One region of the Streptomyces sp. NPDC057307 genome, then DNA from elsewhere that is predicted to be linked to it. Evidence: riboswitches for the same ligand, from Rfam matches in the RefSeq annotation. Region 1 holds a riboswitch; each other region holds the start of a gene.
The links. A riboswitch is a leader RNA that binds a small molecule or an ion and turns the genes downstream of it on or off. The one in region 1 is predicted to bind thiamine pyrophosphate.

Region 1 (10,372 bases):
GCTGGGGGGTCCCCCGCGGCGGAGGGAGCTGGTTGTCGGTCTTTGCGGGGTGGGGGGTGGGTGGGGCGCGGACCGGGGAGGCCCCGGCCCGCGCACGGCGGGCTCAGACGGCGAGCGCCTGCGCGCGGCGCTTCACCTCCGTACCGCGATTTTCGCTGAGGGCCTGCGCGGGCGTGCCCGGCAGGGACGGGTCGGGAGTGAAGAGCCATTCGAGCATCTCTTCGTCGGTGAAGCTGTCGTCCCTCAGGAGCGTCAGGGTCCCCGCGAGGCCCTTGACCACCTTGTCGCCGTCGATGAAGGCGGCCGGCACCTGGAGCGCGCGGTTCTCACCGCGGCGCACGGCGATCAGCGTGCCGTCCTTGACGAGCTGGCGTACACGCGTCACCTCGATATCGAGCATTTCGGCGATATCGGGCAGGTGGAGCCAGGCAGGGACGAGAGCATCGATCTTTGCGTCAATCTCAGTCACAGGACAAGCCTGCCATCCCGGACTGACAGTCGGAAGCCGAGCCGGGTCAGAGGGCTGTCAGTTTGAGCGGTACGGCGGGGTCGGCGGCACGCTCCGTGTCGATCCGGGCGCCCGCCGCGACGAGTTTGCGGCCCTGCGCGAGATCGCGCGGTCTGCCGACGGCCAGCAGCGCCACCAGCACCCCCTCACGCAGCCAGAGGACCGACCAGGCGGCGCTCGCCGGGTCGCCGCGCCGGAGCAGGGTGTCGGCGTGGGCGTGGTGGCCCGCGTACTGCACGAAGCGGCCGAACTGCTCGGACCAGAAGTACGGGACCGGGTCGTACGGCTCGTGCGCCTCCCCGACGATGTCGGCGGCGACGGTGCGCGGCCCCTGGAGAGCGTTGTCCCAGTGGTGCACCATCAGCCGCTCTCCGTAGCGGGCCGAGGGGAACGAGGCGCAGTCCCCGACCGCGTACACGCCGGGCTGTGAGGCGCGCAGCCGGTCGTCGGCGGTGACGGCGCCCTCGGGGCCGGTCGCGATGCCGGAGCCCGCCAGCCAGGCCGTGGCGGGTCTGGCGCCGATACCGACGACCACCGCGTCCGCCGCCAGCTCGCGGCCGTCGGTGAGGAGCACCCTGCCGGGTTCGACGGCCGCCACGCGCGCGTGGGTGAGGAGTTCGGCGCCGCTCTCCGCGTACCAGTGCGCCATCGGAGTGGCGACCTCGGCGGGCAGGGCGCCGGCGAGGGGACGGCCGGCGGCCTCGACGACGGTCACCGCGCAGTCGGCCTCCCTGGCCGCGGTGGTGAACTCGGCGCCGATCCAGCCGGCGCCGACCACGACGATGTGCCGCCCGCCGTCCAGGACGGGGCGCAGCCGCGCGGCGTCGTCCAGGGTGCGCAGCAGGTGGACACCGGGCACGCCCTCGGCGCCCGGCAGCGTGATCGGCTCGGCGCCGGTGGCGATGACGAGTACGTCGTACGGAACCGGCCCCGCCTCCGTGTCCAACTCCCGGTCCCCGGGGCGTACGCCGGTCACTTCGAGACCCAGTCGCAGTTCCACGGAGAGCGCCTCGAAGTCCACGTCGAAGGCCGAACTCTCCGCCGTCCCCAGGAGGACGGCCTTCGAGAGTGGGGGCCGGTCGTAGGGCTGGTGCCGCTCGGCGCCGATGAGGGTGACGGGGCCGTCGTGGCCCAGTTCGCGCAGTGCCACGGCGGTCTGCACACCCGCCATACCCGCGCCGACGACGACGGTGCGCCGCTCGTCCGTCTGCTTCCGCTGCTCGCTCACCCGATCACCTTAAGGACCCGGCGGGGACGACGACTCCCTTACAGGGCGCGGGGACAGGGGGTTACGCTGACCTCCGAAGCAGTTATCGGCAGTAGCGAACAAGAGACTTCACACCTCGCGGGAGCCCGCACGCAGCGGGCTGAGAGGGAAGCTGACACGGCCTCCGACCGTACGAACCTGATCCGGGTCATGCCGGCGAAGGGAGGAGCTGGACGCCCATGCGGTCATCTCATACCGACGTCCTCGTCGTCGGGGGCGGGATCATCGGCCTCGTCACGGCCTGGCGGGCGGCGCAGCGCGGGCTCGGTGTCACCGTCGTCGATCCGGAGCCGGGCGGCGGCGCCGCGCAGGTCGCCGCCGGAATGCTCGCCGCCGTCAGCGAACTCGACCACGGCGAACAGACCCTGCTGGGGCTGAACATCGCCTCCGCGGGGCTCTATCCGGACTTCGTCACCGAGTTGGAGTCGGTCTCCGGCCAGGACACCGGCTATCGCGTCTGCGGCACGCTCGCGGTCGCTCTCGACACCGACGACCGGGCACAGTTGCGTGAACTCCACGCCCTCCAAAGGAGGTCGGGTCTGGAGTCGGAGTGGCTCACCGGCCGCGAGTGCCGGCGGCTGGAGCCGATGCTCGCCCCGGGAGTGCGTGGCGGTCTGCGGGTCGACGGCGACCATCAGATCGACCCGCGCAGGCTCGCGGCCGCCCTCGTGACGGCCTGCGAGCGGTCGGGAGTGGTCCTCCACCGGGCCTGGGCGGAGCGCCTGCGGGTGGTCCGGGACCGGGCCGCCGGGGTCGCCGTGCGCGGCGGCGCCGAACTCGGCGCCGACCAGGTCGTCATCGCCGGGGGCAGCCTCAGCGGGCAGCTCGCGGGCGTGCCGGACGACGTCCTGCCGCCGGTTCGCCCCGTGAAGGGTCAGGTCCTGCGGCTGACGGTGCCACGCCCGTACGCGCCGTTCCTGTCCCGGACGCTGCGGGCCGAGGTCCGCGGCAGCCACATCTATCTGGTGCCGCGCGAGAACGGCGAGCTGGTCGTGGGCGCCACGAGCGAGGAACTCGGCTGGGACACGACGGTGACGGCGGGCGGGGTGTACGAGCTGCTGCGCGACGCCCACGAACTCCTTCCCGGCATCACCGAACTGCCGCTCACCGAGACGCGGGCCGGGCTGCGGCCGACGTCGCCGGACAACGCCCCGCTGCTCGGGCCGACCGCCCTGCCGGGCCTCCATCTGGCGACCGGGCACCACCGCAACGGGGTGCTGCTGACGCCCGTCACCGGTCAGGTCATGGCGACCGTGCTCACGACAGGCGAACTCCCCGACGACGCGCGGCCCTTCACACCGGGCCGTTTCTCCCCCGGCTTCGTGTCCGGCTCGTCGCCGGCCCTCTCCCCCGCCGTCTCCGTAGGTCAGGAGCAGCACGCATGACCGACACCACGCCTTCGTCCGCGCGGGGATCCGTGACCGTGTCGGTGAACGGCGAGGCCCGCGTCCTCGCCGGACCCGTCACCCTCGATGTCCTTGTCGCGACCCTCACCCCCGCCCCGTCGGGCGTCGCCGCCGCGCTCAACGAGACCGTCGTCCCGCGCGGGCGCTGGTCGGCCACCACCCTGTCCGACGGCGACCGCGTCGAAGTCCTCACCGCCGTCCAAGGAGGCTGAGCCAGATGTCCGACGACCGGCTCGTCATCGGCGACTCCGTCCTCGACTCCCGCCTCATCATGGGTACGGGCGGGGCGCCCAGCCTCGACGTACTGGAACGGTCCCTGATCGCGTCCGGCACCGAACTCACCACCGTCGCCATGCGCCGGCTGGACCCCACCGTGCACGGCTCCGTCCTGTCCGTGCTCGACCGGCTGGGCATCCGGGTCCTGCCGAACACGGCGGGCTGTTTCACCGCGGGCGAGGCCGTCCTCACCGCCCGTCTGGCGCGGGAGGCGCTGGGCACCGACTGGATCAAGCTCGAAGTGGTGGCCGACGAACGGACGTTGCTGCCGGACCCGATCGAACTGCTCGACGCCGCCGAGACGTTGGTGGACGACGGCTTCACCGTCCTGCCGTACACGAACGACGATCCGGTGCTGGCCAGGAAGCTGGAGGACGTGGGCTGCGCGGCGATCATGCCGCTCGGTTCCCCGATCGGGTCGGGTCTGGGGATCCGTAACCCGCACAACTTCCAGCTGATCACCGAGCACGCGCGCGTGCCGGTCATCCTGGACGCGGGGGCCGGTACGGCGTCGGACGCCGCGCTCGCCATGGAGCTGGGCTGCGCGGCCGTCATGCTGGCGTCGGCGGTCACCCGCGCCCAGGAGCCCGTCCTGATGGCCGAGGCGATGCGGCACGCGGTCGAGGCGGGCCGGCTGGCCCACCGCGCGGGCCGCATCCCGCGCAGGCACTTCGCCGATGCCTCGTCCCCGACGGAGGGGCTGGCGCGGCTGGACCCGGAGCGGCCGGCGTTCTGACGGCGGTCCCGGGGGGCCGGGGACCGATTGCCGCGATGTGGTGTGTGTGCTGTCACAAGACGGCCCCAGTGGCGTGTCAGGCCTGACCCGGGGCTGCGGGAGTGTCGGTGGCGGCTCGTAGACTCGGCCGGGTGGATACGACGCTCAAGGACCCTCTCGTCGGGCAAGTGCTCGACGGCCGTTACCGCGTCGACGCGCGCATCGCCGTCGGCGGCATGGCGACGGTCTACCGGGCCGTGGACACCCGGCTGGACCGGGTCCTGGCCCTGAAGGTGATGCACCCGGCCCTGGCGACGGACGCCGTCTTCGTGGAGCGTTTCATCCGCGAGGCGAAGTCCGTGGCGCGGCTGGCGCATCCGAACGTGGTCGGGGTCTTCGACCAGGGCGCCGAGGGCGCGTACGTCTATCTGGCGATGGAGTACGTCGAGGGCTGCACGCTGCGGGACGTCCTGCGCGAGCGGGGCGCTCTCCAGCCGCGTGCCGCGCTCGACATCCTGGAGCCGATGCTGGCCGCGCTGGGCGCGGCCCACCGGGCCGGCTTCATCCACCGGGACATCAAGCCGGAGAACGTGTTGATAGGGGACGACGGCCGGGTGAAGGTCGCCGACTTCGGTCTCGTACGGGCCGTCGGCTCGGTCACGAACACCACGGGCACGATCCTCGGCACGGTCTCGTATCTGGCACCGGAGCAGATCGAGTACGGCACGTCCGACACCCGCGTCGACGTGTACGCGTGCGGTGTCGTCCTGCACGAGATGCTGACCGGCGCCAAGCCGCACGGCGGCGACACCCCCGCCCAGGTGCTGTACCTGCATCTGAACGAGGACGTGCCCGCGCCGTCCGCCGCGGTGCCCGGGATGGCGATCGACCTGGACGAACTGGTCGCGGCGGCCACCGCCCGCAATCCGGAGATCCGTCCCGAGGACGCGGTGGCGCTCCTAGCGCTGACCCGCCGGACGCGCGCGGCGCTCGACGACGCGCAGTTGGACGCGGTGCCGCCGCAGGCCACGGCGGCCTCCACGAGGACCGCCCCGGCCGACGCCGGGCCGCAGGACCGCGCGCCGGGCGCGCACGGCGCGGGAGCCGGCCGCACGGGCATCGGCACCGCGTCCGAGCCGTCGCAGGACAGCCACGGCGGCACCGCCGACAGCGGGGCCGGACACTCCCGTAACGCCTCGCTCGCCTCCGTCGCCTCGCACGACGCCTCCGACAGCGCTTCCGCGAGCGGTCTCGGCGACGGCTCCGACGACCGTACGAGCGTGATTCCGCGCCTGGTCCGCCCCCAGGCGGCCTCCGACGGGTCGGATACGCCCGGCCCGTCGGCCGCCTCCTCGGGAGACGGGGTCCGCCGCACCAGCCGGCTCACGATGCCGCCGCCGGGGCCGCCCGCTCCGCCCCATCAGCCGCCGGCGCGCCGCCGGGGCGGGCGTGCCGGCCGCAGACCCCGCAGAGGCGTTCTCACGATCGTGGTGGCCGCGCTGCTGGTGCTCGGTGTGGGCGTCGGCGTCTGGTACATCAACTCGGGGCAGTTCACCCGCGTCCCCTCGCTCCTCGGACAGACCGAGCAGGTCGCGAAGAAGCGCCTGGGCGACGCCGGGCTGGACGCGAAGGTCGAGAAGGACTTCAGCGCGACGTTCGAGCGCGGCACGGTCATGCGCACCGACCCCGAGCCCCGCTCGCGGATCCGGGGCAACGGTTCGGTGACCCTCGTCATCTCGCGCGGCCCGGAGATCGTGCGGGTCCCCGATCTGGCCGGCAAGTCGCTGGCCCACGCCAAGGACGCCCTGAGCGAGGTCGGCCTCGCGCCCGGCGTCATCACCCGGTCCTTCGACGAGGAGACCGACCAGGGCGCCGTCATCCGCTCCCAGCCGAAGGCGGGTACGGAGCTGCGGCCCGACGCCGGAGTGGCGCTGGTCGTCAGCAAGGGCAGGCCGGTCCATATGCCCGACGTGACCGGTCAGTCCGAGGAGGAGGCGACCGCCTCGCTCGAAGACGCGGGACTCGACGTGAAGATCGCGGCCGAGCGGGTCAACTCCCCCGAGGAGGCGGGAGCGGTGGCCGAGCAGTCGGCGAAGGAGGGCAGCAAGCTCGCCCGCGGCGACACCGTCACGCTGACCATCTCCAAGGGCCCGCGGATGATCGCCGTCCCGGACGTCACGGGGAAGTCGATAGACGACGCCAGGACCGAGCTGACGGCGGCGGGCTTCGAGGTGGAGGTCGACCGGAGCTTCCCGTTCCTGGACGACACCGTGTCGAAGCAGTCGGTCGACGGCGGCGAGAAGACGGCCGAGGGCAGCACCATCACCATCACGACCAAGGGAATCTGAGGCTTGACGCTCCCCGACCGCCCGCGCAATCCCGTCGGCGGCCATGTTCCGGTGGCGGGCGGCCTCGCCCGCGTGGGGCTGGCCTGGGCGCGTGACATCGGCGCCGAGACCGTCCAGGTCTTCGTCGCCAATCCACGGGGCTGGGCGACACCGGCCGGGAATCCGGCGCAGGACGAGCAGTTCCGTACGGAGTGCGCCGCCGAGGGCCTGTCGGCGTACATCCACGCGCCGTATCTGATCAATTTCGGCTCCCACACGCCGGAGACGGCCGAGCGGTCCGTGGACTCGCTGCGGCACAGCCTCCGCCGGGGCCGGGAGATCGGCGCCCTGGGCGTCGTCGTGCACACCGGTTCGGCGACCGGCGGACGGCCGCGCGAGGTGGCCCTGGCGCAGGTACGGGAGCGGATGCTGCCGCTCCTCGACGAGCTGACGCACGACGACGACCCGTATCTGCTGCTGGAGTCGACAGCGGGGCAGGGCTCCTCGCTCTGCTCACTGGCCGAGGACTTCGGTCCGTATTTCGACGCGCTCGACTCGCATCCCAGACTCGGCATCTGCCTCGACACGTGCCACATCTTCGCGGCGGGCCACGATCTGGCCGCGCCCGGCGGGACGCACCGGACGCTGGACGAGTTGGTGGGAACGGTGGGTCCGGGGAGGCTGAGGCTGATCCACGCCAACGACTCCAAGGATGTGTCGGGCGCGCGCAAGGACCGGCATGTGAACGTCGGCGCGGGTCATATCGGCGAGGCGCCGTTCCGGGCGCTGTTCTCGCATCCGGCGACCGAGGGGGTGCCGTTGGTGATCGAGACGCCCGGCGGCAAGGAGGGGCACGCGGCGGATGTGGCCCTGCTGAAGAAGCTGCGCGAGGACGGACGGCCCTGAGGCGGAGCCGGCCCTACAGCTCCGGGCCGTCCCCGGGGCCCTCCTGGTACGAATAGCGCTGCTCGCCCCAGGGGTCGCCGATGTTGTGATAGCCGCGCTCCTCCCAGAAGCCGCGGCGGTCGGCGGTCATGTATTCCACGCCCCGGACCCATTTCGGGCCCTTCCACGCGTACAGATGCGGCACGACGAGCCGCAGCGGAAATCCGTGTTCGGCGGTGAGGAGTTCGCCGCCTTTGTGCGTGGCGAAGACGGACCGTTCCGATGTGAAGTCGTCCAGCCGGATATTGGCGCTGTATCCGTACTCGGCCCAGACCATGACATGGGTGACGCTCGGTGCCGGCGGAGCCAGTTCCAGGAGCGTACGGGCGAGTACGCCGCCCCATTCGGCCCCGAGCATGCTGAATTTTGTCACGCAATGCAGATCGGCGACGACTGTCGAGAACGGCAGCGCCGAGAACTCCTCGTGATTCCAGCAGCGCTTGTCGCCGTCGGCCGTGGCGCCGAAGACCCGGAACTCCCAGCGGTCCGGCTTGAACTTGGGCACAGGCCCGTAATGGGTGACCGGCCAGCCCCGTTGGAGCCGCTGCCCCGGTGGGAGCCCGGACTGCGCCGACTCCCGCTCTTCCCGGCTTTCCGGCTGACCCATGCCTTCCATGGTGACAGACCGCGAAGGGTGGTCATGACCAGGTACGGCCCGATTCCGGCAACTGCTACTAAGTAGGGCCTTACTGGACGCCCTTCTGGCACGGTGCGAGGATGCGCGCATCCTGGCCAGTCCCCGTGTGGAAGGAGCCTCTGCGATGCAGGGCGACCCCGAGGTCATCGAGTTCCTCAATGAGCAGCTGACCGCCGAATTGACCGCGATCAACCAGTACTTCCTGCATGCCAAAATGCAGGAGAACTTCGGTTGGACGAAGCTCGCGAAGTACACACGGGCCGAGTCGTTCGACGAAATGAAGCACGCGGAGATCCTGACCGACCGGATTCTCTTCCTGGACGGTCTGCCGAATTATCAGCGGCTTTTCCATGTACGTGTGGGACAGACCGTCACCGAGATGTTCAACGCCGACCGGCAGATCGAGGTGGAGGCGATCGACCGGCTGCGGCGCGGTGTCGAGGTGATGCGGGCCAAGGGCGACATCACCTCGGCGAAGATCTTCGAGTCGATCCTCAAGGACGAGGAGCACCACATCGACTATCTCGACACCCAGCTGGATCTGGTCGAGAAGCTCGGTGAGGCGCTGTACATCGCCCAGCTGATCGAGCAGCCGGACAGCTGACGGTAGGTCGGCGGGCTGACGGACGGGCCTCGGCGGACCGGTGTGTCAGGCGGCTTCCCGGCCCACGGACGTGGCCCGTCCCGCGGACGTGGCCGCCGCTCGTACGACGGCGGACTGCGCGGCAGCCGCCTGCACGAGGGCCGACTGCGCGACCGCCGTCTCCGCCACCGTGGTCTCCACGGCCGCCGTCCCCAGCAGTTCGCGGCGCGGGCAGCCGCCACGGCCGAGGATCGACTGGATGCTGCGTACGCACGAACCGCAGTCCGTGCCGGCCTTCGAGGCCGAGGCGATCTGGCGGGGGGTGCACGCACCCGCCTCCGCGTGTTCCCTGACCTGCTTCTCGGTGATGCCGAAGCATGAGCAGACGTACACGCGGTTCACCTCCGGGCGGGATCGTTCGGTCGGCGCCGCCCCGTTTCGAACGGTGAGGCAAACCTAACCTTACCTGTCGTCCGGCGCGCGCGACAGTCCCCCATACGTGGGTGGGGCGCGGATCACATCGCGATCCGCGCCCCACCGTGCGTACTGCTCCGCGTCCCCGACGCGGCTACGACAACGCCCTACTGCGCGCGGTACATCTCCGCGACCAGGAAGGCCAGATCGAGCGACTGGCTGCGGTTGAGCCGGGGGTCGCAGGCCGTCTCGTACCGCTGGTGCAGGTCATCGACGAAGATCTCGTCGCCGCCGCCCACACACTCGGTGACGTCCTCACCGGTCAGCTCGACATGGATGCCGCCCGGGTGCGTGCCGAGGCCCTTGTGGACCTCGAAGAAGCCCTTGACCTCGTCGAGCACGTCGTCGAACCGGCGGGTCTTGTGGCCGGACGCCGCCTCGAAGGTGTTGCCGTGCATCGGGTCGGTCACCCACGCCACGGTCGCGCCGGACGCGGTGACCTTCTCGACCAGCTCGGGGAGCTTGTCCCTGACCTTGTCGGCGCCCATCCGGACGATGAAGGTCAGCCGGCCGGGCTCGCGCTCGGGGTCGAGCCGGTCGATGTAGCTGAGCGCGTCGTCCACCGTCGTCGTCGGGCCGAGCTTGATGCCGATCGGGTTGGCGATCTTCGAGGCGAACTCGATGTGCGCGCCGTCGAGTTGACGGGTGCGCTCACCGATCCAGACCATGTGCCCGGAGACGTCGTACAGCTTGCCGGTGCGTGAGTCGACGCGGGTCAGCGCCGACTCGTAGTCGAGGAGCAGCGCCTCGTGCGAGGAGAAGAACTCGACCGTACGGAACTCCGCCGGGTCGGTGCCGGCCGCCTTCATGAAGTTCAGCGCGTTGTCGATCTCGCGGGCGAGCCGCTCGTAACGCTGGCCGGACGGGGACGACTTCACGAAGTCCTGGTTCCAGGCGTGCACCTGGCGCAGGTCCGCGTAGCCACCGGTGGTGAAGGCGCGGACCAGGTTGAGCGTCGCGGCGGACGCGTTGTACATCCGCTTCAGACGCTCGGGGTCCGGGGTCCTCGCCTCCTCGGTGAAGGCGAAGCCGTTGACGGAGTCGCCGCGGTAGGTGGGCAGCGTCACACCGTCGCGCGTCTCGGTGGGCTTGGAGCGCGGCTTCGAGTACTGGCCGGCGATCCTGCCCACCTTCACCACCGGCACCGACGCCGCGTAGGTGAGGACCGCGCCCATCTGGAGCAGGGTCTTGAGCTTGCTGCGGATCTGCTCGGCGGACACGCCGTCGAAGGCCT
Region 2 (10,372 bases), on a different contig from region 1:
TCAGGGGAGTTCCAGGGCTCCGGAACCTCCGCTCCGGCCCGCGCCGCTCTAGCATCGAAGGCAGCGGAACGAACGTCGGGACCCAGGACTCACGGAACGAGGTAAGGACGATGGCGGTACGGGAGATTGTCGCGGGAATGCCCTGGTGGGTGAAGTGGATCGCGTTGCCCCTGGTCGTTCTCGTCGTGTTCGGCGGGCTGATCGCGAGCGTGGTCGGATTTGTGATCGCGCTGGTCTTCAAGGCCCTGATCCTGGTGGCCCTGGTCGGCGGGCTCGTCTTCGCGGTACGGAAGTTCACCTCCTCCTCGTCCTCGCGCGGCGACTGGTAGGCCCCCGGCCCGCCCACCACCGCCGCCTGGCGCCGCCCCCGACGGGGGCGGCGGGCGGCGCCGCGCCCCTCGCCGTTAGCCCGCGCGGGGGAAAGGCGGAGACGAAACCACTCCCTCCTCAGAAGCTGCCATTAGAGTGGCAAGCCTCTGCCACATCCTGCGAAAACAGCGTCGATGGTCGATTTGACCAACGCATTGTGCGAGTTCTCGGCGCCGGACCTCGGACTCTGTTCGAGGTCCCCCGAGGGTGTGGCAGGCGCGGGGGCGGCCCCCGCGAGCGGGCGCACGCCCGTCAGTACGCCTGGGGGTGACCTTTGGCCACAGCGACCACGTCAGCTGCCCCAACCCTGATCGGTTCGGTGCGACGTGCGCTGCGCCTGCTGGAGTCGGCCGGCGCACATCCGAACGGCGCCCCGGCGAAACAGCTCGCGCGCGAGGCCGGTCTCCCCCTCCCCACCGCCTATCACCTGTTGCGGACCCTGACCCACGAGGGCTATCTCCGCCGGGAGAAAGGTGTGTTCTTCCTCGGGGAGGCGGTGGACCGCCTGGTGAGCGGTGCGGGACCGCAGCTGGGCCGGGCCCGGCGCACCATGGCCGAATCGATGGAGCACTGCCGCGATGTGATCGGGGCGCCGGTGTATTTCGCGATCTACCGCGCGGGCGAGATCGAGATCGTCGCGGTGGCCGACAGCCCCGCCACCCCCGCCGTCGCCGAATGGGCGGACTTCCGCGAGACCGCGCACGCGCACGCGATCGGCCAGTGTCTGCTGAGCCAGCTCGACGAGGACGCGCGCCGGGACCATCTGGACCGGCACCCCGTGGGCCCGCTCACCCCCTTCTCCGTCGCCGACCGGCGCACCCTGCTGTCACGCCTCGCCGCCATGGGCCGTACGGGACCGGTGTTCGAGCGCCAGGAGTACGTGCTCGGCCAGGTCTGCGCCGCCGTACCGATCAGGGCGGGGGCGACGATCGCGGCGCTCGCCACGTCCGTGCCGCTGCATCAGGAGGAAAGACTGCTTCCCGCTGTCGAACGGCTATGCAAAGAGATCGGAAACATGATCGGCTCGCTGGAATTCTCTATCAGTATCTGAAATATCACTCCTTGTGATCTGTTACTGCGTGCTGGACGATTAAGAAGAGGATCAAGGGGCATCAATACCGGACGTTTCACCCCTCAAACCCCCGAAATCCCTCTGAATTTCTTACTCTCCGTAACTTTCCGTCATCCACTGCGGGGTACATGATGCGCGAGTTGGTTCAGGCCGAAGTCCTGATGAGTTTCCTTGTCTCCGAAGAGCTCTCATTCCGAATTCCCGTGGAACTCCGTTACGAGACGGCGGACCCCTACGCGGTGCGAATGACGTTCCATCTGCCCGGCGACGCCCCGGTCACCTGGGCCTTCGGCCGCGAGCTGCTGGTCGACGGCATCAACGAACCCAGCGGCGACGGCGACGTCTACATCTCGCCGACCGAGCCCGAAGAACTGTCCGACGTCCACATCAGACTGCAGGTCGGCACCGAGCACGCCCTGTTCCGGGTCAGCGCACCGCCGCTGGTCGCCTTCCTCGACCGCACGGACCGGCTGGTCCCGCTCGGCCAGGAGATGGCGCTCGGGGACTTCGAGACCAACCTGGAGGAGACGCTCGGCCGCATCCTCGCGGAGGAGAACGCGGGCTGAGCGCCCCCCGGCGGCCGCCCCCGAAGGGCCGGAGGGCTACGCCTTACGGCGCCGCCCGCCGCCGCCGCGCGCCCGCAGACCCCGGAACGGCGCCCGGACGGACGCCTTCGACAGCGGTCCCGAGGACGCTCCCGCCGCCGGACCCGAGGACGCCCCCGACGGCCCCCCTGACGCGGTCTCCGTAGCCGATCCCCCCGATGTCCCCGGCCGGTCGGCCGACACCACCAGCGCCGCCAGCGCCGTGGTCACCGGCACCGACGCGACCAGACCGATCGAGCCCACCAGGGTCCGTACGATCTCCTCGGCCACCAGCTCGCTGTTGGCCACCGTCCCCACGCTCGACTCCGCGATCGTGAAGAGCAGCAGCAGCGGCAACGCCGCGCCCGCGTAGGCCAGTACGAGCGTGTTCACCACCGACGCGATGTGGTCCCGGCCGATCCGGATCCCCGCCCGGTAGAGCGCGCGGGGCCCCATCGTCGGATCCGCCTGGCGCAGCTCCCACACCGCCGAGGTCTGGGTGACCGTCACATCGTCGAGCACACCGAGGGATCCGATGATGACGCCCGCCAACAGCAGACCGCTCATGTCGATCTCCGGATAGAGACCGTGGATCAGCCCGGTGTTGTCGTCCGTGTTGCCCGTCAGACTCGCCCAGCCGATGAACACCGAGCCCAGCAGCCCGATCAGCAGCAGCGAGATCAGCGTGCCGAGGACGGCGACCGACGTACGGGCCGTCAGACCGTGGCACAGATACAGCGCGATCAGCATGATGGCGCTCGCGCCGACGACCGCGACGATCAGCGGATTCGAGCCCTGGAGAATCGCCGGCAGGATGAACAGCGTCAGTACGGCGAACGAGATGACGAGCGCGACCAGCGCCATCAGCCCGCGCAGCCGCCCCACCACGATCACCGCCAGCGCGAAGATCCCGGCCAGCACCGCCATCGGCATCGTGCGGTCCACGTCCGTGACCGAGTACTGGAGATCACGCGGCGCGTCGGGCGCGTAGGCGACCACGACATCCTGTTTCACGTGAAACTGCCGGGGCGCGTCCGGCTGGACGACCTCGACGAACGTACGCCCCTTGTCCTTGCCGCTCGTCACCTCGACCGTCGCCTTCACACAGTCCCCGGTCTGCGCGCGCTGCGCCTCACGCCCCTCCGGCGTCGACGTGTCGCCCGTCGGCGGGACCTGAGCGGCGTTCACGTCCTTGCAGTCGATCTGCTCGATCTTCACCACCCGGCCCTGCTCGGTCTGCCGGTCGAAGCCGACACCGGTGCGTTCGTGCGCCGGGGCGCCACCGGGCCAGAGCACGACGAGTCCGACAACGACGGCCGTCGCGAAGGGAATCAGCACCGCGGCGATGACCTTGCGCAGATGCTTGGAGACCGGCGCGGCCGGTCCGTGGCTGTGCGAGTGGCCATGCGTATCGGGTGTCTGCTGGGGTGAGGTCACCGACCGATCATCGCAAGAACGACGGAGGCCCTCTGTTCAGCACGCCCGACATCGCGTTAGCGTGGTGGTGCCTTTACACACGCGGGAGCTCGGAGCACCGGGCTGAGAGGACGCTGACTGTGGAGTTCCGGGGTTTCCCCGGATCCCTGAGCTGCGTCGACCGCCGAACCTGTTACCGGGTAATGCCGGCGTAGGGAGTAGGTCTCCATGACCGTTCAGGACACACACACGTCTGCCGCGCGATCCATCGGCTGGCACAAGGGGTACGTGGAAGGTTCACGCCCCGACCTCCGGGTGCCGGTCCGTCAGGTGCATCTCACCAACGGCGACGACGTGACGCTGTACGACACGTCGGGGCCGTACACCGACCCCACCGTCGAAACCGACGTACGGCGCGGGCTCGCACCGCTCCGGGAGAACTGGATCATCGGCCGCGGCGACACCGAGGAGTACGCGGGCCGCCCCGTCCGCCCCGAGGACGACGGCCTCAAGCACACCTCGCCCCGCGGCGGCCTTCGCAATCTCGACGCCGTCTTCCCCGGCCGCCCGCGCCAGCCGCGCCGGGGCCGCGACGGGCAGGCGGTGACCCAACTCGCCTACGCCCGACGGGGCGACATCACCCCGGAGATGGAGTACGTCGCCATCCGGGAGAACGTCGCGCCCGAGGTCGTACGCGAGGAGATCGCGGCCGGCCGCGCCGTGCTGCCGGCCAACGTCAACCACCCCGAGATCGAACCGATGATCATCGGCAAGCGGTTCCTGGTGAAGGTCAACGCCAACATCGGCAACTCCGCGGTCACTTCCTCCATCGAGGAGGAGGTGGACAAGATGACCTGGGCCACCAAGTGGGGCGCCGACACGGTCATGGACCTCTCCACCGGCCGCAACATCCACACCACCCGTGAGTGGGTGCTGCGCAACTCCCCCGTCCCCATCGGCACGGTGCCGCTCTACCAGGCCCTGGAGAAGGTCGACGGCAAGGCCGAGGAGCTGACCTGGGAGATCTACAAGGACACAGTCGTCGAACAGGCCGAGCAGGGCGTCGACTACATGACCGTCCACGCGGGCGTCCTGCTGCGGTACGTGCCGCTGACGGCCCGCCGCAAGACCGGCATCGTCTCGCGCGGCGGCTCGATCATGGCGGCGTGGTGCCTGGCGCACCACCGGGAGTCGTTCCTGTACGAGAACTTCGAGGAGCTGTGCGACATCCTCGCGGCGTACGACGTGACGTACTCCCTCGGTGACGGCCTGCGCCCCGGCTCGATCGCCGACGCCAACGACGAGGCGCAGTTCGCCGAGCTGCGGACGCTGGGCGAGCTGAACACCATCGCCAAGCGGCACCACGTGCAGACCATGATCGAGGGCCCCGGCCATGTCCCGATGCACAAGATCAAGGAGAACATCGACCTCCAGCAGGAGATCTGCGAGGAGGCGCCGTTCTACACGCTCGGCCCGCTGACGACGGACGTCGCCCCGGCGTACGACCACATCACCTCCGGCATCGGCGCCGCGATGATCGCCTGGTGGGGCACGGCGATGCTCTGCTACGTGACGCCCAAGGAGCACCTGGGCCTGCCGAACCGCGACGACGTGAAGACCGGCGTCATCACGTACAAGATCGCGGCGCACGCGGCGGATCTGGCCAAGGGGCATCCGGGGGCGCAGGAGTGGGACGACGCGCTGTCGGACGCGCGGTTCGAATTCCGCTGGGAGGACCAGTTCAATCTGGCGCTCGACCCGGACACGGCGCGGGAGTTCCACGACGAGACGCTGCCCGCCGAGCCGGCGAAGACCGCGCACTTCTGCTCGATGTGCGGGCCGAAATTCTGTTCGATGAAGATCTCGCACGACATCCGGCGGGACCACGGCGGTTCGCAGGACGAGATCGAGGCCGGCATGGCCGCCAAGTCGAAGGAGTTCGCGGCGAGCGGCAACCGCGTCTATCTGCCGATGGCCGACTGAGCGAGCCGGTATAAAGATCCCTGGCGGAGCCGCCTCACGAGGGCGGCTCCGCGTCCAATTCGACAGGGGTGGGGATCAAAAGTGTTGCTGAGGAGAATAGGCAGATGGGTCACGGTGACGGCTGTGGCGGCCGCGCTCGGCCTCGGTGGGGCGACCGTCTCACATGCCTCTGATCAGCTTGAGGTTCTCTACACGGGAAGCGTGTCGAGCGACCTCGGTATCCTGCAGGTCGGCGCCCGGTCCGGGGCCGACGTCGAGAACATCACGGCGCGCCTGATCTCGTACGCGACACAGACCGAGGTCGCCGAGGTCGGGTTCGACGACTTCCGGCTTGTCTCCGGTACGCGCCAGGACGGGGTCTGGCACACGGAGAAGCCGCTGGATCTGCCCGAGTTGGGCAGCTACCGCGTCGACGTGGACGTGACGGACGCCGACGGCGATCACGTGCGGAAGCAGTCCGCCGGGGACCTCGCCTACTACGTCGTCGCGCACTTCGGTGAGCTGGACGTCGACCGCGGCTCGATCGACCGCGAGCATCGTGCCGTGCGGGTCGAGGGGACGCTGTTCGGACGGTGGCCCACACGCGAGGTGAAGCCCCTGGCGACGCGCAAGGTCGACATCGATGTCGACTACTGGACCGAGGCCACCGTCTCCACCGATGGGAGCGGCCGCTTCAGCGCCTCCGTGCGGCTGGACCACGCCTCCCCGGTCCAGGCCGTCTTCCGGTCGGACGGCGGTACCCCCACCGTGCTGTACGGGGAGTCGGAGCCGGTCCAGATCGGCGTCGACCAGATTCCCACGCGCTTCGAGGCGACGGTCAGTGAGACCGATGTCGACTTCGGCGGGTCCGTGACGCTGAACGTCACGGTCGAGCAGAAGACCGCCGAGGGCTGGGTGCCGCTGGCAGAGCGGTCCGGCGGTGTCCTCTTCGGTCCCAACGACTCCATGACCGACACCGTCGGCCGCTTCACCACCGCCGCCGACGGCACATTCACCATGGAGTACACGCCCTGGCAGGGTGGCTACTTCCAACTGGGACTGGACACCGAGGACGACCCGTTCCTCCAGGCCGCGACGGGGACCACCAGCACCGTCCATGTGCACAGGGCCTCGAAGTTCACGGCCTTCACCGCCGGTCGTTCGGACAACGGTCAGGTCCACACGGAGGGGCTCATCGACTTCCCCGACGGATGGAGCCCGGCCGAGATCCTCGTCGACATCCAGTACTCGCCCGACGGCACCGGGTGGACGACGGTCGCCACGGACGAGGCGTTCTGGGGAGGCGACGGCTACGAGTTCGCCGCGGAGATCGACCGGAGCACGAGCGGCTCCTACCGGGCCGTCTTCGCGCGGGACAACAACTTCCAGGCGGCCACGTCGCACAGCGTGTTCGTGGAGGGATCCGCGTAGCGCTGAGCACGGACAGTTGAAGGCCCCCGACCGGTCCCGGTCGGGGGCCTTCGCCGTGCCCGTGCCGTGCTGCTTCGGCTGTGCCGGTCCCGTGCTTCAGCCCGTGCCCGTGCTCCGTAGGTCGTAGTCGGGACTCCCACCAAAGTGGTGGTTGGGGCCGTGAAAGGTGGGGACGGGCCGGAATCCCTTGTACCGCGAAGTGGGACACATGTCGGATGAGTCCCGTAGACGGCAGGCGGCAGAGCGCTCCACCGACATTCCCATCGTCCCGAGGGATTGACCGCATTGGCCACAGAAGCCGGCACCGGACAACCGACGCCCGCCCCCATCCCCTCGTCATCGGCACCGCCGTCACCGGCGCCGCCGCACTCCGGACTGCTGCTCGGGATCCTGTCACTGGCCGCCTTCATGGCCGGGCTCGACCTCTTCATCGTGAACGTCGGCTTCGACGCCATCGGCCGTGAGTTCGACGGCGCCTCGCTCGCGGACCTCTCCTGGGTCCTCAACGCCTACGCGATCGTCTTCGCCGCACTCCTGGTGCCCCTGGGTCGGCTGTCCGACCGCTACGGCCGCAAGGCCGGATTCCTGCTCGGCGTAGCCCTGTTCACCCTCGCGTCCGCCGCCTGCGCCGTGTCGACGTCGCTGTGGCAACTGGTCGCCTTCCGGGTGCTCCAGGCGGTCGGCGCCGCGGCGCTGACCCCCGCCAGTCTCGGTCTGCTGCTCTCGGCCTTCCCGCCGGAGCGGCGGGCCGGCGCCGTACGGATCTGGTCGGCGAGCGCCGCGCTCGCGGCGGCGGCCGGGCCGGTCTTCGGCGGGCTGCTCGTCAGCGCGTCGTGGCGGTGGATCTTCCTGGTGAACATCCCCATCGGCGTCCTCGCCCTGGTCGTGGCCGTACGTATCGTCCCCGACTCCAAGGAGGCGACGGTGACCCGGCTGCCGGATCTGCCGGGAGCCGCCCTGCTGACGGGTTCGATCGGGCTGCTGGCACTCGGCCTGGTGAAGATCAACGACTGGTCCGCGCTCCGGACGTCCACCGTGCTGGCCGGCGCCGTCCTCGGGACCGCGGTGTTCTGGTTCCGGTCGCTGCGCCACGCCTCCCCGGTGATCGAACCGGCGCTGCTCCGGGTGCGGGCGTTCGTCTGGTCCAACGTGACGGCGATCGCCTTCAGCGCGGCGTTCGCCGCGAATCTGCTCACCGCGATCCTGTGGATGCAGCAGGTGTGGCAGTACTCCGCGCTGCGTACGGGACTCGGGATCGCCCCGGGCCCGCTGATGGTCCCGCTCGCCGCGATCGTCGCCGCCAAGCTGGCGGCACGCGTCCCGGCGGGCCGGATGGTCGCCATCGGCTGTCTGCTGTGCACGGCCGGCGTGGTGCTGATGGCGGTGAGCATCGACCAGAGTCCGCACTACGCGAGCGAGTTGCTGCCCGGCTGGCTGGTGGGCGGCGTCGGGGTGGGCCTCGCGCTGCCCACGATCCTCGCGACCGCGACGACCGACCTGCCGGCCGCCCGGTTCTCCACGGGCAGCGCGGTGGTCAACATGAGCCGGCAGATCGGCAGCGTGCTGGGGATCAGCCTGCTCGTCGCGATCCTCGGCACTCCGCTCACCTACGACGCGACCCACGAGGCGTTCGTCCACGCCTGGATCGCGATCGGAGTCTTCATGATGCTCGGCGCCGCGACCGCGTTCGGCATGACCTCGCGTCCTGCCGCCCGTGGCTCCCGGGCGCCGGCGAGCACGTAACCATCTCCTTCGAGAGGAAACGTCATGAGTACCAGCATCAATCTCGGCACGGGCACCAACGGCCTCCTGGGCACCGACAGCCTCGTGAGTACCAGTAAGACGCGCGTCGTCTTCGTCGACTGTCTGCCCGCGCTCGCCCTCGGCCCGCAGCTCTCCCTCGCCCGCTTCGGCGAGATCGGCCTCGACCGGGCCACCCCCGACACCTTCGAGCGCTATCTGAACGACCTCGAACCGGGCACCGACGTGGCCGTCGCCTTCATCGGCGGCAGCGGCTCCTCGGCACCGGCGGCGGTCCGGAGCCTGCGCGGCATGCGCGGCTTCGCCAAGACCCGGGTGTACGTGGTCGGCGAAGGCGCCGGCGGCCAAGTACCCGGCTGGGCCGAGGTGCACGACGTCGAGGACATCATCGCCCCGGCCGCCTTCGACGGGTTCGGATTCGCCGACACCGTGGAGATAGGCATGCGGGCCCACGGCTCGCTGATCCTCGACCCGCTCTACACCGACTTCTACCTCGACATGACGTGGAACAAGATCTTCGACTGGTTCGAGACCACCCGCTGGGACTGGCGCGAGCTGGAACTCGACAAGCTCAACCCCGAGCTGATGAGCGCCGAGGAGGTCGACTTCCTCACCGAGGCGGCGATTATCGAGTTCGGCACCCTGCCGGGCGCGCACAACTTCCTGCGCGAGTGGGAGGGCGAGACCAGCTTCTCGTCCTGGGCGCTCAGCTGGGGCGCCGAGGAGGCGCGGCACTCGCTCGTACAGGCCCGCTGCCTGGAGAAGCTGGGCGTCAAGGTCCGCTCCAAGCACGCGCTGTACAAGCGCGAGCCGTACCCGATGGGCGACACCCGCGTCGGCACCCTGATGATGAACATCATCTCCGAGGCACGCGCCGCCGAGCTCTACCGCGCGCTCGCCGCCGAGACCAAGGAGCCCGTGGTCAGGGGCATCTGGAAGCTGCTCGGCCGTGACGAGTCCCGGCACGCCCGCGCGTTCTACGTCTTCACGCAGGAGCTGTGCGACGGCAACCGGGAGAGCCAGATCGCCGCGCTCAAGATGGCGTACGTCTGGCTGGCCGACCGCAGCGACGGACTCAAGCACCCGGCCGGGCACTTCTACCCGCACTCGACGTCCGCGAAGGGCGTCCGGCGCATCGAGACGATCCAGGCGGGCGCCACCGACGCGGCCGACGGCAAGGTGCTGTCGATGGTGCGACGGCTGGTCGAGGACGACTCGATCGAGTCGTCGAAGGACGTCAAGCGCAAGCTGCGCTCGCTCATCTGACCCGGCGCCGACCGTGACAGTCACGACCTGAGGAGCGGGGTTTGCCCGAGTCAGCGTTCACCACCGACAGTGCCGGCGAGGCGGCGGCCGAGACGGCCAACTGCTTCGGCTGCGCTCCGCACAATCCCATCGGTCTGCGGCTGGTCTTCGAGGAGGAAGGCAACGGATTCGGCACCCGGATCAAGCTCGGCGCCGACTACGAGTCGTTCCCCGGTGTCATCCATGGGGGGATCGTCGCCGCGATCCTGGACGAGACGCTGGCCCAGGCCGTGTACCGGTCCGACCGGATCTCCGCCTTCACCACCGGCCTGCGTATCCGCTACGGCAGGCCCATGGAGACCGGCGCCGAGTACACGGCGCACGCCGAGATCACCAAGCGCGACGCCCTGTCGGTACGTGCCTCCGGGGAGATCCGGCTGCCGGGCGGCGATCTCGTGGCCGCCGCCGACGGCACGTTCCACCTGCTCACGGACGAAGTGCTCGGCACGTACGGCACACGGCTGCCGACCGG
Region 3 (10,372 bases), on a different contig from region 1:
CTCCGACCGTCTCGCCGAGCCCTTCTACAAAGGCAGCAACACCTTCCTGCACGGCTACACCTTCGGCGGCCACCCGGTCTCCGCGGCCGTCGGTCTCGCCAACCTCGACATCTTCGAGCGCGAGGGCCTGAACCAGCATGTGCTGGACAACGAGGACGCGTTCTTCGCGACGCTGCGCAAGCTCCACGACCTGCCGATAGTCGGCGACGTACGGGGCAACGGCTTCTTCTACGGCATCGAGCTGGTCAAGGACAAGGCCACCAAGGAGTCGTTCACGGACGAGGAGACGGAGCGCGTCCTGTACGGCTTCCTCTCCAAGGCTCTGTACGACAGCGGGCTGTACTGCCGCGCCGACGACCGCGGAGACCCGGTCGTACAGCTCGCGCCGCCGCTGATCTCCGACCAGTCGACGTTCGACGAGATCGAGCAGATCCTGCGCACCGTCCTGACCGAGGCCTGGACGAAGCTCTGACCACCGGGGCGTACGGGGCGGGGGACGGCGTGTACGTGGCGCCGTACGCCGCCCCCTGACCCCATCCCGCGCGTGATCCGGCAGACGGCCCGGGTGCCCCCGTTCGAGTGCAAAGGGGGCACCCGGGCCGCGTGCTGTCCGCACACCTCGTTATCGATCTTTACGGTGCAGTGACCGATCGGCTTCGCTCTCGTTCCCCCCGGACGGGGCGCGGTACGTCAGCTCGGAACCGAGCCCGATCCGAACCGAGGTGTACGCCATGGTTGCCCCGCCGGACAACGACGTGCTCTGGGCGCGTTCCCTGCACCACTCGCACAACGGCTCGCCCGCGATCAGCGGCGTCTCGCTCGGTGTGCGCGAGGGCGAGATCCTCGCCGTCAGCGGCGCGCGCGGCAGCGGCAAGACAACCCTGCTGCGCTGCCTCGCGGGGCAGCTCGTCCCGGAGAAGGGCGAGGTCTGGTTCAACAGCACCGCCGTGCACACGATGCCGTCGGCGCTGCGCGAGCGGCTCCGGCGCGACCGGTTCGGCTGGATCGACTCCGATCCGGTCCTGGTCCCGGAACTCAACGCGTGGGAGAACGTCGCCCTGCCGCTGTTGCTGCGCGGCTCCTCCCGCCGTGCGGCGAAGGCGGCGGCCGTGGAGTGGCTGGAGCGGCTCGACATCGGCATGTGCGCCCGCAAGCGTCCGCACGCCCTGCTCCAGTCGCAGCGCCAGCGCGTCGCCGTCGCCCGCGCCCTGGTCAGCACGCCCGCCGTACTCTTCGCCGACGAGCCCACGGCGCCGTTGTACGCCGCCGACCGCGCACAGGTCCTGCGCACGTTGACGACAGCGGCTCGCTCACACCGCATCACTGTCGTACTCGCCACCCTTGACGACGAGGTCGCGACCCTCGCCGACCGCACCGTCGTACTGGTCGACGGCCGCCGCGTGAGCGCCCTGCGACCGGCCGAGGCGGAAGGTCAGGCAGCGTGCTCGCTCTCCGTCTAGCCCGTGGCAGCCAGTTCCTGGTCCTGCTGCGCAGACTGCTCGTCGCCGCGGCGTCGGCGGGCGTCGGCTTCCTCCTGCTGTGCACGCTGGGCTGGGCCATGAATCACCCCGAGGGATCGCTGCTGCGCCTGCTGTGGTGCGTGCTCCCGCTCGCCGCCACGGTGCAGTTCGCCGTCGCCGTGGCCCGCACGGACCCCAGTACGCGGCCCCGTCCCGGTCTCTCGGCGGTCGGCCTCGGCCCGGCTCAGCTCACCGCGCTGGCCGCCGCCTCGACCACCCTGTCGTGCACGCTCGGCAGCGTGGTGGCGCTGTTGTTCTTCCTTCACCTGCGCGGTGACCTCACGGGGCTGCCGTTCGACGGCGCCGCGTCCGATCTCCTCGGCGCCGGACAGCCGTTGCCGCTGGCCGCCGCCCTCACGCTGCTCGCCGTCGTACCGGTCCTCGCCACCGTGGCCACCGGACTCGCCCTGCGTCCGCGAAGGACGGCACCGGTCGACGGCACCGATCCCGAGCGGCCCGCGACGCCCAAGCCCGCCCCGTCGGGGCTGCCTTGGGGTGTGGCTCTCACCGCGGCCGGGCTCGCCGTCGAGACGTACGCGAGCCGGGGCGGCTCGGGAGCGCCGCTGCCGCTGCCGGGACGATTCGAGGGCAGCCCGGCGGGTGTCCTGGCCGGCTGGTCGCTGACGGCGTTCGGCCTCGCCCTGGCGGGCCCCGGTATCGCGTACCTCTGCGGCCGGCTCCTGCAGATGCTGCGGCCCGGCGCGACCCGGCTGCTCGCGGGACGCGTCCTCATGGACGAGGCGGTACGGATCGGCCGCCCGCTGGGCGTGGTCTGCGCCGTGGTCGCCGGCGGGTTCGCCGCCGCGGCGCTGTACGGCCCCGGCGACCCGCGTCCGTTCGGACCGCTCACCGGCCTCGGCGCCACGCTGATCGTGGGCTGCACCGTCGCGACACTGCTGACGGCAGTCCTGGAGGCCAGACACGCTCGCACCGACACGACGGCGGCGCTGGTGCGGGTGGGCGCCCCCACGGGGCTCCTGCGCACTGCCGCCGCGCTGCGGGCGGGCGCGCTGCTCGCCGTCTTCGGGCCGCTGACGTGGGCGATCGCCGCACTCGCCGCCGTACCGCTCACCGGCTGAACCGGACCGCCTTCCCGGACCCCCGTTCCCCTCCCGTACGAGGGGCCTATCGTGTCCGCATGGCGTACGGCGAGGGACACGACGGACATGAAGCACAACAGGCGGCGGCGCAGGGCCCCCAGGGACCTTGGGAGCACCGGGCGGACGGCCTGGACCGCGAGATCGAGACCCTCGACGAATTCGACCAGGTGATCCTGGGCGGGACGCTCAGCGGCTTCCGCGTCCAGTCCGTCGACCTGACGGACCGTACGCTCGCGCTGCTGTCCACCGACGCCTCAGAGACCGTCTTCCTCGGCTGCCCGATGGCACCGGACGCCGCGGCGAAGATACGGGCGGACGGTGCCCTGGTCTTCCCTCCCGTCCCGCACCTCCCCTTCGACCCGTACCGGGGCCTGCTCTACTCGCCCGAGCAGCTTTTCGAGGGGCTGGACGCGGGCGGGTACGAGGCGACGCCGGACGCGCTCGCCTACGAGTGGTTCCAGCGCACCAAGGCCGACGGCGACATCCTCGCCTCGATGCTGAGGTCCGTCCACGACGACGCGATCTCGGACGCTCTGGACGAACTGCTCGTCGGCGCACGCGTCGTCGGCGTGATGGGCGGCCACGCCATGGCACGGGGCACCGACGCGTACGCGGGGGCGGCGCGTCTCGGCCGCGACCTGGCCCGTACGGGGCTGACGGTCGCGACCGGCGGCGGCCCCGGCGCCATGGAAGCGGCCAACCTCGGCGCGTACGCCGCCCCGCATCCCGACGAGATGCTGGACGAGGCCCTCGAAATCCTCGCCAAGACACCGTCGTTCAGCCCGTCGATCTCCGAGTGGGCACGCGCCGCTTTCGAGATACGGGGCCGCTGGCCCGGGGGCGACGGCTCCGTGGGCATCCCCACCTGGTTCTACGGCCACGAACCGCCGAACGCCTTCGCCGGCCACATCGCGAAGTACTTCGCCAACGCGACCCGCGAGGACGGCCTGCTCGCCCGCTGCAACGCCGGTGTCATCTTCCTGCCCGGCGCCGCGGGCACCGTCCAGGAAGTCTTCGACAACGCGACGCCGAACTACTACGAGTCGCGTGGCGAGCCGACGCCCATGGTCCTGGTCGACCGCGCGCACTGGACGCAGCGGCTGCCTGCCTGGCCGCTGCTCACGTCGTTGGCCCGGGAGCGCTCGATGGAGTCGCGCATCGCGCTCGTCGACTCGGTGACCGAGGCTCCCGAGGCCCTGGCCCGGCTCTCGGGCTGACCGACCTGGCGTACCTGCCGGGTGGCGCCTCGTCAGTCCGCCCCGTTGTCGCCCGTCGGAGCCGTGCTCTCTTCGGCGTCGGCCGGCCCCGGCTCTCTTTCGTCCAGGACCACCACGTCCTCGGCAGCGAAGGAGACCCCCACCGTCGCGCCCTCGTCGGGCACGTCACGCAGGCCGCACGCCGCCTCCAACTCCGGCCCGTCCGTGGGGCGTAGCAGGACGGCGACGTGGCTGCCGCGGAAGGTTCGCGCCCCGACGGTGCAGCGAAGTCCGTCCTCGGAGGCGTCGAGCCGGACCCCCGCAGGACGTACCAGAAGCGTGCGGGGGCCCTGGGGCGAGCCGGCGGGCACCGGGATCCTGCCCCAGGGCGTATCGGCGGCGTCGCCGCGCACCGTGGCCGGCACGACGTTGTCGAAGCCCAGGAAGCGCGCCACGAAGGCGGAGGCGGGGCGCTGCCAGACCTCCACCGGTGTGCCGGTCTGGACGACGCGTCCGTCGCGCATCACCACGACCCGGTCGGCGAGCGCGAATGCCTCGCCCTGGTCGTGTGTGACAGCCAGCACCGTCGTGCCCAACTGCGCGAACACGCCGCGCAGTTCCACGACCAGGCGCTCGCGCAGACTGCGGTCGAGCTGGCCGAGCGGTTCGTCGAGCATGAGCAACCGGGGCCGGGGGGCGAGCGCCCGCGCCAGTGCCACACGCTGTTGCTCGCCGCCGGACAGCGCGGCGACGGCGCGGTGCTCGGCGCCCGGCAGGCCGACGAGGTCGAGCAACTCGGAGACACGTCGCCGCTGTTCAGCGCGCGGTTCGCCGCGCATGCGCAGTCCGAAGGCGACGTTGCCACCGACGTCACGCTGCGGAAAGAGCTGGTGGTCCTGGAACATCAGTCCGATGCCGCGACGGTGCACCGGTACACCCGCCTGGTCGGTGCCCTCCAGCAACACCCGCCCGGAGTCCGGCGGCTGGAGGCCGGCGACAACGCGCAGCAAGGTGGATTTGCCGCTGCCGCTCGGTCCCAGCACGCAGACGATCTCGTGCGCGGCCATCTCCAGATCCACCGCGTCGAGCGCCGTACGCCGCCCGAACCGTACGGTCACGTCCTCAAGAGCGAACAGGGCCATCAGAACTCTCCTGAACGATCGGTACGGATACGTTCGAGCGCCAGCAGCGATACGGCGCACACCACCATCAGCACCGTGCTCAGAGCCATCGCCTGCCCGTAGTTGAGATCACCGGGCCGCCCCAGCAGCCGTGCGACGGCGACCGGCAGTGTCGGCCGGTCCGGTCGCGCGATGAAGACCGTGGCACCGAACTCGCCCAGCGAGACGGCGAAGGCGAATCCGGCGGCCACCAGCACCGCTCGCCGCACCATGGGCAGATCCACCTCCCGCCAGACACGCAACGGCGACGCGCCGAGCACGGCGGCGGCCTCGCGCAACCGCCCGTCCACGGCACGCAGTACGGGAAGCATGATCCGTACGACGAAGGGGACCCCCACCAACGCCTGGGCGAGGGGCACCAGGATCCACGACGCCCGCAGGTCCAGAGGCGGCTTGTCCAGCGTGATCAGGAACCCGAAGCCGACAGTCACCGCGGAGACGCCCAACGGAAGCATCAGAAGAGCGTCGAAGCCCCGTACGAGGCGCCCCGCCCTGCGGGTGAGCGCGGCGGCCGCCAGCCCACCCACGACCAGAGCGATGACCGTGGCCACCAGGGCGTAGCGCAGGGAGTTCCAGACCGCTTCCAGCGGCGGAACGAGGAACGTGCCGCCGCTCGCCTCCACCGAACGGAGCGCCCGGTAGTAGTCGAAGCCGTACCCGGCGGGGCCGTCGAGCGACCGCTCGACCAGCACGCCGAGGGGCAGCAGGATCAGAAGCAGGACGGTGCCGAGCACCCCGGCGAGCAGCACCCACTGGCCGGCTCCGCGCGGCCTGCGCGCCGTCTGCGCGGGATCGACCAGTTTCAGGACGGTCTCCCGCCTCCGTACGGTCCAGGCGTGCAGCGCCAGGACCCCGCCGACGGCGGCGAACTGCACCATCGTCAGAACGGCGGCCGTGGGCAGATCGAGCAACTGCGCGGTCTGCCGGTAGATCTCCACCTCCAGCGTGGAGTAGGCCGGACCGCCCAGGATCTGGACGATGCCGAAGGAAGTGAAGGTGAAGAGGAAGACCATCAGCGCCGCGGCGGCGACGGCGGGGCCGAGCGCGGGCACCGTGACACGCCACCACGCCGCGAGGCGCCCGGCACCGAGCACCCGCGCGGCCTCCTCCTGCCGTGGGTCGAGCTGGGCCCAGAGACCACCCACGGTGCGGACGACCACCGCGTAGTTGAAGAAGACATGCGCCAGGAGGATCGCCCATACCGTCGTGTCCGCCCGCACGCCCCACAGTTCGTCGAGGAGCCCGCCGCGCCCCAACAGCGCCAGGAAAGCCGTGCCGACAACGACGGTCGGCAGGACGAACGGCACGGTCACGACGGCGCGCAGCACCTGCTTGCCGGGGAACTCGAAGCGTGCGAAGACGTACGCGCCGGGGAGCGCGATCAGCAGGGTGAGGGCGGTGGAGAGCGCGGCCTGCCACGTGGTGAACCAGAGCACCTGCCCGATGTCGGGCCGGCTCAGTACGTCGCCGAACCTGCCCCAGTGCCAGGATCCGTCCGCCTTCAGCCCGCGGCCGACGATCGCGGCGACGGGGTAGGCGAAGAAGACCGCGAAGAAGGCGACGGGCACGGCCATGAGGCAGAGCCGTACGGCGCTCCCCCGGCGCCGTACGACGCGCGCCGCGCGTCCCGCTCCCCGGCCCCGGCCCCGGCCCCGTCGTCGGACGACGGAGCCGGCGGCGGCAGCCTTTCGCGGGGGCCTCTCGCCCTTCCGGGCGGCCTCCGCGCCTACTTGACGACGAGTGAAGACCACGACTGGATCCACTCGTCACGGTTCTTGGCTATCTTCTCCGGGGCCACGGTCTCCGGGTTGTCGACGACGGCGCCGTGGTCGGTGAAGAGGGCGGGCAACTTCGCACCGTCGACGACCGGGTTCACGAACATGTTGAGCGGCATGTCCTCCTGGAAGGTCTTGCTCACCAGGAAGTCCAGCAGGGCCTTGCCGCCCGCCTCGTTCTTCGCCCCCTGGAGCAGGCCGGCGAACTCGATCTGGCGGAAGCAGGTGCCCGCGGCGACGCCGGTCGGCGCCTCCTTGGGCTGCGGGTCGGCGTACAGGACCTCGACGGGCGGGCTCGACGCGTACGAGACGACGAGCGGACGCTCCGCCTTCGCCTTCTTGCCCCCCGCCGAACCGGAGAATTCCTCGTTGTACGCCTGTTCCCAGCTGTCGACGACCTGGACGCCGTTGGCCTTGAGCTTCTTCCAGTAGCCCTGCCAGCCGTCGTCCCCGTACGCGGCGACGGTGCCGAGGAGGAAACCGAGGCCCGGTGAGGACTGCTCGGCGTTCTCGACGACGAGGAGATCCTTGTAGGCGGGCTTCGTCAGGTCGGCGAAGGACTCGGGCGGGGCCAGTTTCTTGTCGGTGAAGTACTTCTTGTCGTAGTTGACGCAGATGTCGCCGGTGTCGACGGGGGTGACACGGTGCTTGGCATCGTCGAGGCGTACGTCGGCGCGGACCTGGTCGAGGCCCTTCGCCTCGTACGGCGTGAACAGACCGTTGTCGAGAGCGCGGGAGAGCAGGGTGTTGTCGACGCCGAAGAAGACGTCGCCCTGCGGCGAACCCTTGGTGAGGATCTCCTTGTTGAGCGCCGCACCCGCCTCGCCGCTCTTGAGCACCTTGACGGTGTAGCCCGTCTGCTCGGTGAACTCCTTCAGTACGGAGTCCGAGGCGGCGAACGAGTCGTGGGCGACGAGCGTCACGCTCTTGGACTTCGCGCCGTCCGACGCGGTGGAGTCCTCGGACCCGCCGCCGCACGCGGCGAGCGTGGAGACTCCCAGCGCGGCGGCGACGGCGCCGACCGCCATCTTCTTCGTGGTACGCACTGAATTCCTCCTGGGGTGTCCAGGAGAAGACGCGGCCCTGCCCCGCGCCGGCGAACCGGAGCAGGGCAGGGCGCAACAGCTTGAGTGATGACCGAACTTCCTACCCAGAATGACCTGGGCAAGGTTCAGAGGGTCTGCGACCGTGAGGCTCTTCTCGGGCCTCTGCCGCACTCTCAGCGCTGTGGCGCTCCCCTGTCGGAATATGTAATTCGTTCGAACCCCAGCGTACATGGGCCCCGACGGGGCCCTTCGCCGCGCTCAGCGCTCCGTCGCCGCCAGCTGACCGCACGCCCCGTCGATCTCCTGGCCTCGGGTGTCGCGCACCGTCACGGGCACCCCATGGGACGCGATGGCCTCCACGAATGCCTTCTCGTCCTCGGGGCGGGAAGCCGTCCACTTGGAGCCGGGCGTCGGGTTGAGCGGGATCAGATTGACGTGCACCCGCTTGCCCTTGAGCAGCCGTCCCAACAGATCGCCCCGCCACGCCTGGTCGTTGATGTCGCGGATCATGGCGTACTCGATGGAGATCCGGCGACCCGACTTTTCGGCGTACTCCCAGGCGGCGTCCAGCACCTCCCGCACCTTCCAACGGGTGTTGACCGGCACGAGGGTGTCACGCAGTTCGTCGTCGGGCGCGTGAAGCGAGACGGCGAGGCGGCACTTGAAGCCTTCGTCGGCGAATCGCAGCATCGCGGGCACCAGGCCCACCGTCGAGACGGTGATGCCGCGCTGCGAGAGGCCGAGACCGTCCGGCTCCGGGTCGGTCAGCCGACGGATCGACCCGACGACGCGGCGGTAATTGGCGAGTGGTTCGCCCATGCCCATGAAGACGATGTTGGACAGCCGGGCGGGGCCGCCGGGGACCTCGCCGTCGCGCAGCGCGCGCATACCGTCCACGATCTGGTGCACGATCTCGGCCGTGGACAGGTTGCGGTCGAGCCCCGCCTGCCCCGTGGCGCAGAACGGGCAGTTCATGCCGCAGCCGGCCTGCGAGGAGATGCACATGGTGACCCGGTCCGGATAGCGCATCAAAACGGACTCGACGAGCGTGCCGTCGTGCAGCCGCCACAGCGTCTTACGGGTGGTGTCGTCGTCACAGGAGATGTGCCGGACCACGGACATCAGGTCGGGCAGCAGCTCCGTGGCGAGCTTCTCGCGCGCGGCGGCCGGAATGTCCGTCCACTCGGCGGGGTCGTGCGCGAACCGCGCGAAGTAGTGCTGCGACAGTTGCTTGGCGCGAAACGCCTTCTCGCCGAGCGCCGCCACGGCCTCGCGACGTTCCTCCGGCGTGAGGTCGGCCAGGTGCCTCGGCGGCTTCTTGGCGCCACGGGGCGCGACAAACGTGAGCTCTCCGGGATTGGGCGGTGCCATGAGCTGTTTTCTCCTCGGTACGACGAGGCCGGTGTTCCCCGCCGGCTGCGGGAGGGACATGGGCACACTGCCGGTGCCAGGAGACCTCATGTGACGGGCCCCGCGACCGCGGAGCGCAGTAAGGCCCGCCGTACGGGACGGCGGGCCTTACCAGGGTAACCGGTACGGATACGGCTCAGCCCGAGCCGACGAACACCACCAGCAGCAGCCACACCACCGGGGCCGTCGGCAGGAGCGAGTCGAGGCGGTCCATGATGCCGCCGTGACCGGGCAGCAGCGTGCCCATGTCCTTGATGCCGAGATCCCGCTTGATCATCGACTCGCCCAGGTCACCGAGCGTGGCACTGGCCGCGACGGCGAGACCGAGCAGCAGTCCCTGCCACCAGGTGCCGTCGTCGACGAGGAACTGCATGCACAGCGCGCCGGCCACCATGGCGAATCCCAGGGCGCCGAACAGGCCCTCACGGGTCTTGCCGGGGCTGATGCGCGGCGCCAGCTTGTGGCTGCCGAAGCGCCAGCCGATCGCGTACGCACCGGTGTCGCTGACGATGGTCAGCACCAGGAAGGTGAGCACACGCTGCGCGCCGTCGTCCGCCGTGAGCATCATGGCGACGAACGTCGCCAGGAAGGGCACGTAGAACGTCGCGAAGACGCCCGCCGTCACGTCCTTGAGATAGCCCTCCGGCGGCTCCGTCATGCGCCAGGCGAGCACGGCGAGTGCGGTGAGGGCCGTGGCGACCCAGGCGCCTTCGGCGCCCCGTACGTACCCGGCGACGACCATCGCGGCGCCACCGACAGCGAGCGGGACGAGGGGCGCCTTGATGCCCTTCTTCTCGTCGAGCCGGGAGGTCAACTCCCACAGACCGACGACAACCGCGACCACTATGACGCCGATGAAGACGGCCTTCACGATGAAGAGCGACGCCACGATCACCGCGCCGAGCCCCACACCTACCCCTATGGCCGCGCGGAGGTCGCGGCCTGCCCGCTTCTTCGGCGGAGGTGGCGGAGGGGCGGACATGGGCTCCTGCGGCGTTTCGTCACGGAACAGGGGGCCGCCCGGCCGAGCAGCCCCCCGGTCGTCATCCTGGGCCCCGCCGCTCGCGGGTACGTCGGGCACGATGGGCATGGGCCGAGTCTGCTGTGCGTCAAGCTCATCGTATGCGGGACCCGCCGGGGCAGC

Region 2: it holds a riboswitch for thiamine pyrophosphate, as region 1 does, so the genes downstream of both, thiC (phosphomethylpyrimidine synthase ThiC) here and thiO (glycine oxidase ThiO) in region 1, are expected to answer to the same signal.
Region 3: it holds a riboswitch for thiamine pyrophosphate, as region 1 does, so the genes downstream of both, ACFUN8_RS24570 (thiamine ABC transporter substrate binding subunit) here and thiO (glycine oxidase ThiO) in region 1, are expected to answer to the same signal.

What each region holds. Positions count from the first base shown of each region.
Region 1 covers NZ_JBHUZM010000122.1:3,350-13,721, forward strand. The annotation lists gene ACFUN8_RS29640 (Rv2175c family DNA-binding protein) at 104-469, opposite strand; gene ACFUN8_RS29645 (NAD(P)/FAD-dependent oxidoreductase) at 516-1,679, opposite strand; TPP riboswitch at 1,844-1,958, shown strand; gene thiO (glycine oxidase ThiO) at 1,955-3,160, shown strand; gene thiS (sulfur carrier protein ThiS) at 3,157-3,393, shown strand; gene ACFUN8_RS29660 (thiazole synthase) at 3,399-4,193, shown strand; gene ACFUN8_RS29665 (PASTA domain-containing protein) at 4,325-6,520, shown strand; gene ACFUN8_RS29670 (deoxyribonuclease IV) at 6,524-7,405, shown strand; gene ACFUN8_RS29675 (sulfite oxidase-like oxidoreductase) at 7,419-8,051, opposite strand; gene bfr (bacterioferritin) at 8,206-8,685, shown strand; gene ACFUN8_RS29685 (bacterioferritin-associated ferredoxin) at 8,731-9,066, opposite strand; gene ACFUN8_RS29690 (class II 3-deoxy-7-phosphoheptulonate synthase) at 9,246-10,372, opposite strand, start outside.
Region 2 covers NZ_JBHUZM010000036.1:31,019-41,390, reverse strand. The annotation lists gene ACFUN8_RS15970 (DUF5326 family protein) at 111-329, shown strand; gene ACFUN8_RS15965 (IclR family transcriptional regulator) at 689-1,420, shown strand; gene ACFUN8_RS15960 (SsgA family sporulation/cell division regulator) at 1,573-2,007, shown strand; gene ACFUN8_RS15955 (YibE/F family protein) at 2,044-3,462, opposite strand; TPP riboswitch at 3,534-3,676, shown strand; gene thiC (phosphomethylpyrimidine synthase ThiC) at 3,670-5,424, shown strand; gene ACFUN8_RS15945 (hypothetical protein) at 5,626-6,834, shown strand; gene ACFUN8_RS15940 (MFS transporter) at 7,120-8,577, shown strand; gene ACFUN8_RS15935 (ferritin-like domain-containing protein) at 8,602-9,861, shown strand; gene ACFUN8_RS15930 (PaaI family thioesterase) at 9,903-10,372, shown strand, end outside.
Region 3 covers NZ_JBHUZM010000082.1:3,154-13,525, forward strand. The annotation lists gene ACFUN8_RS24540 (aspartate aminotransferase family protein) at 1-472, shown strand, start outside; gene ACFUN8_RS24545 (ABC transporter ATP-binding protein) at 732-1,460, shown strand; gene ACFUN8_RS24550 (hypothetical protein) at 1,442-2,599, shown strand; gene ACFUN8_RS24555 (LOG family protein) at 2,659-3,837, shown strand; gene ACFUN8_RS24560 (ABC transporter ATP-binding protein) at 3,870-4,958, opposite strand; gene ACFUN8_RS24565 (ABC transporter permease) at 4,958-6,571, opposite strand; gene ACFUN8_RS24570 (thiamine ABC transporter substrate binding subunit) at 6,724-7,818, opposite strand; TPP riboswitch at 7,898-8,022, opposite strand; gene rlmN (23S rRNA (adenine(2503)-C(2))-methyltransferase RlmN) at 8,077-9,189, opposite strand; gene ACFUN8_RS24580 (phosphatidate cytidylyltransferase) at 9,365-10,372, opposite strand, start outside.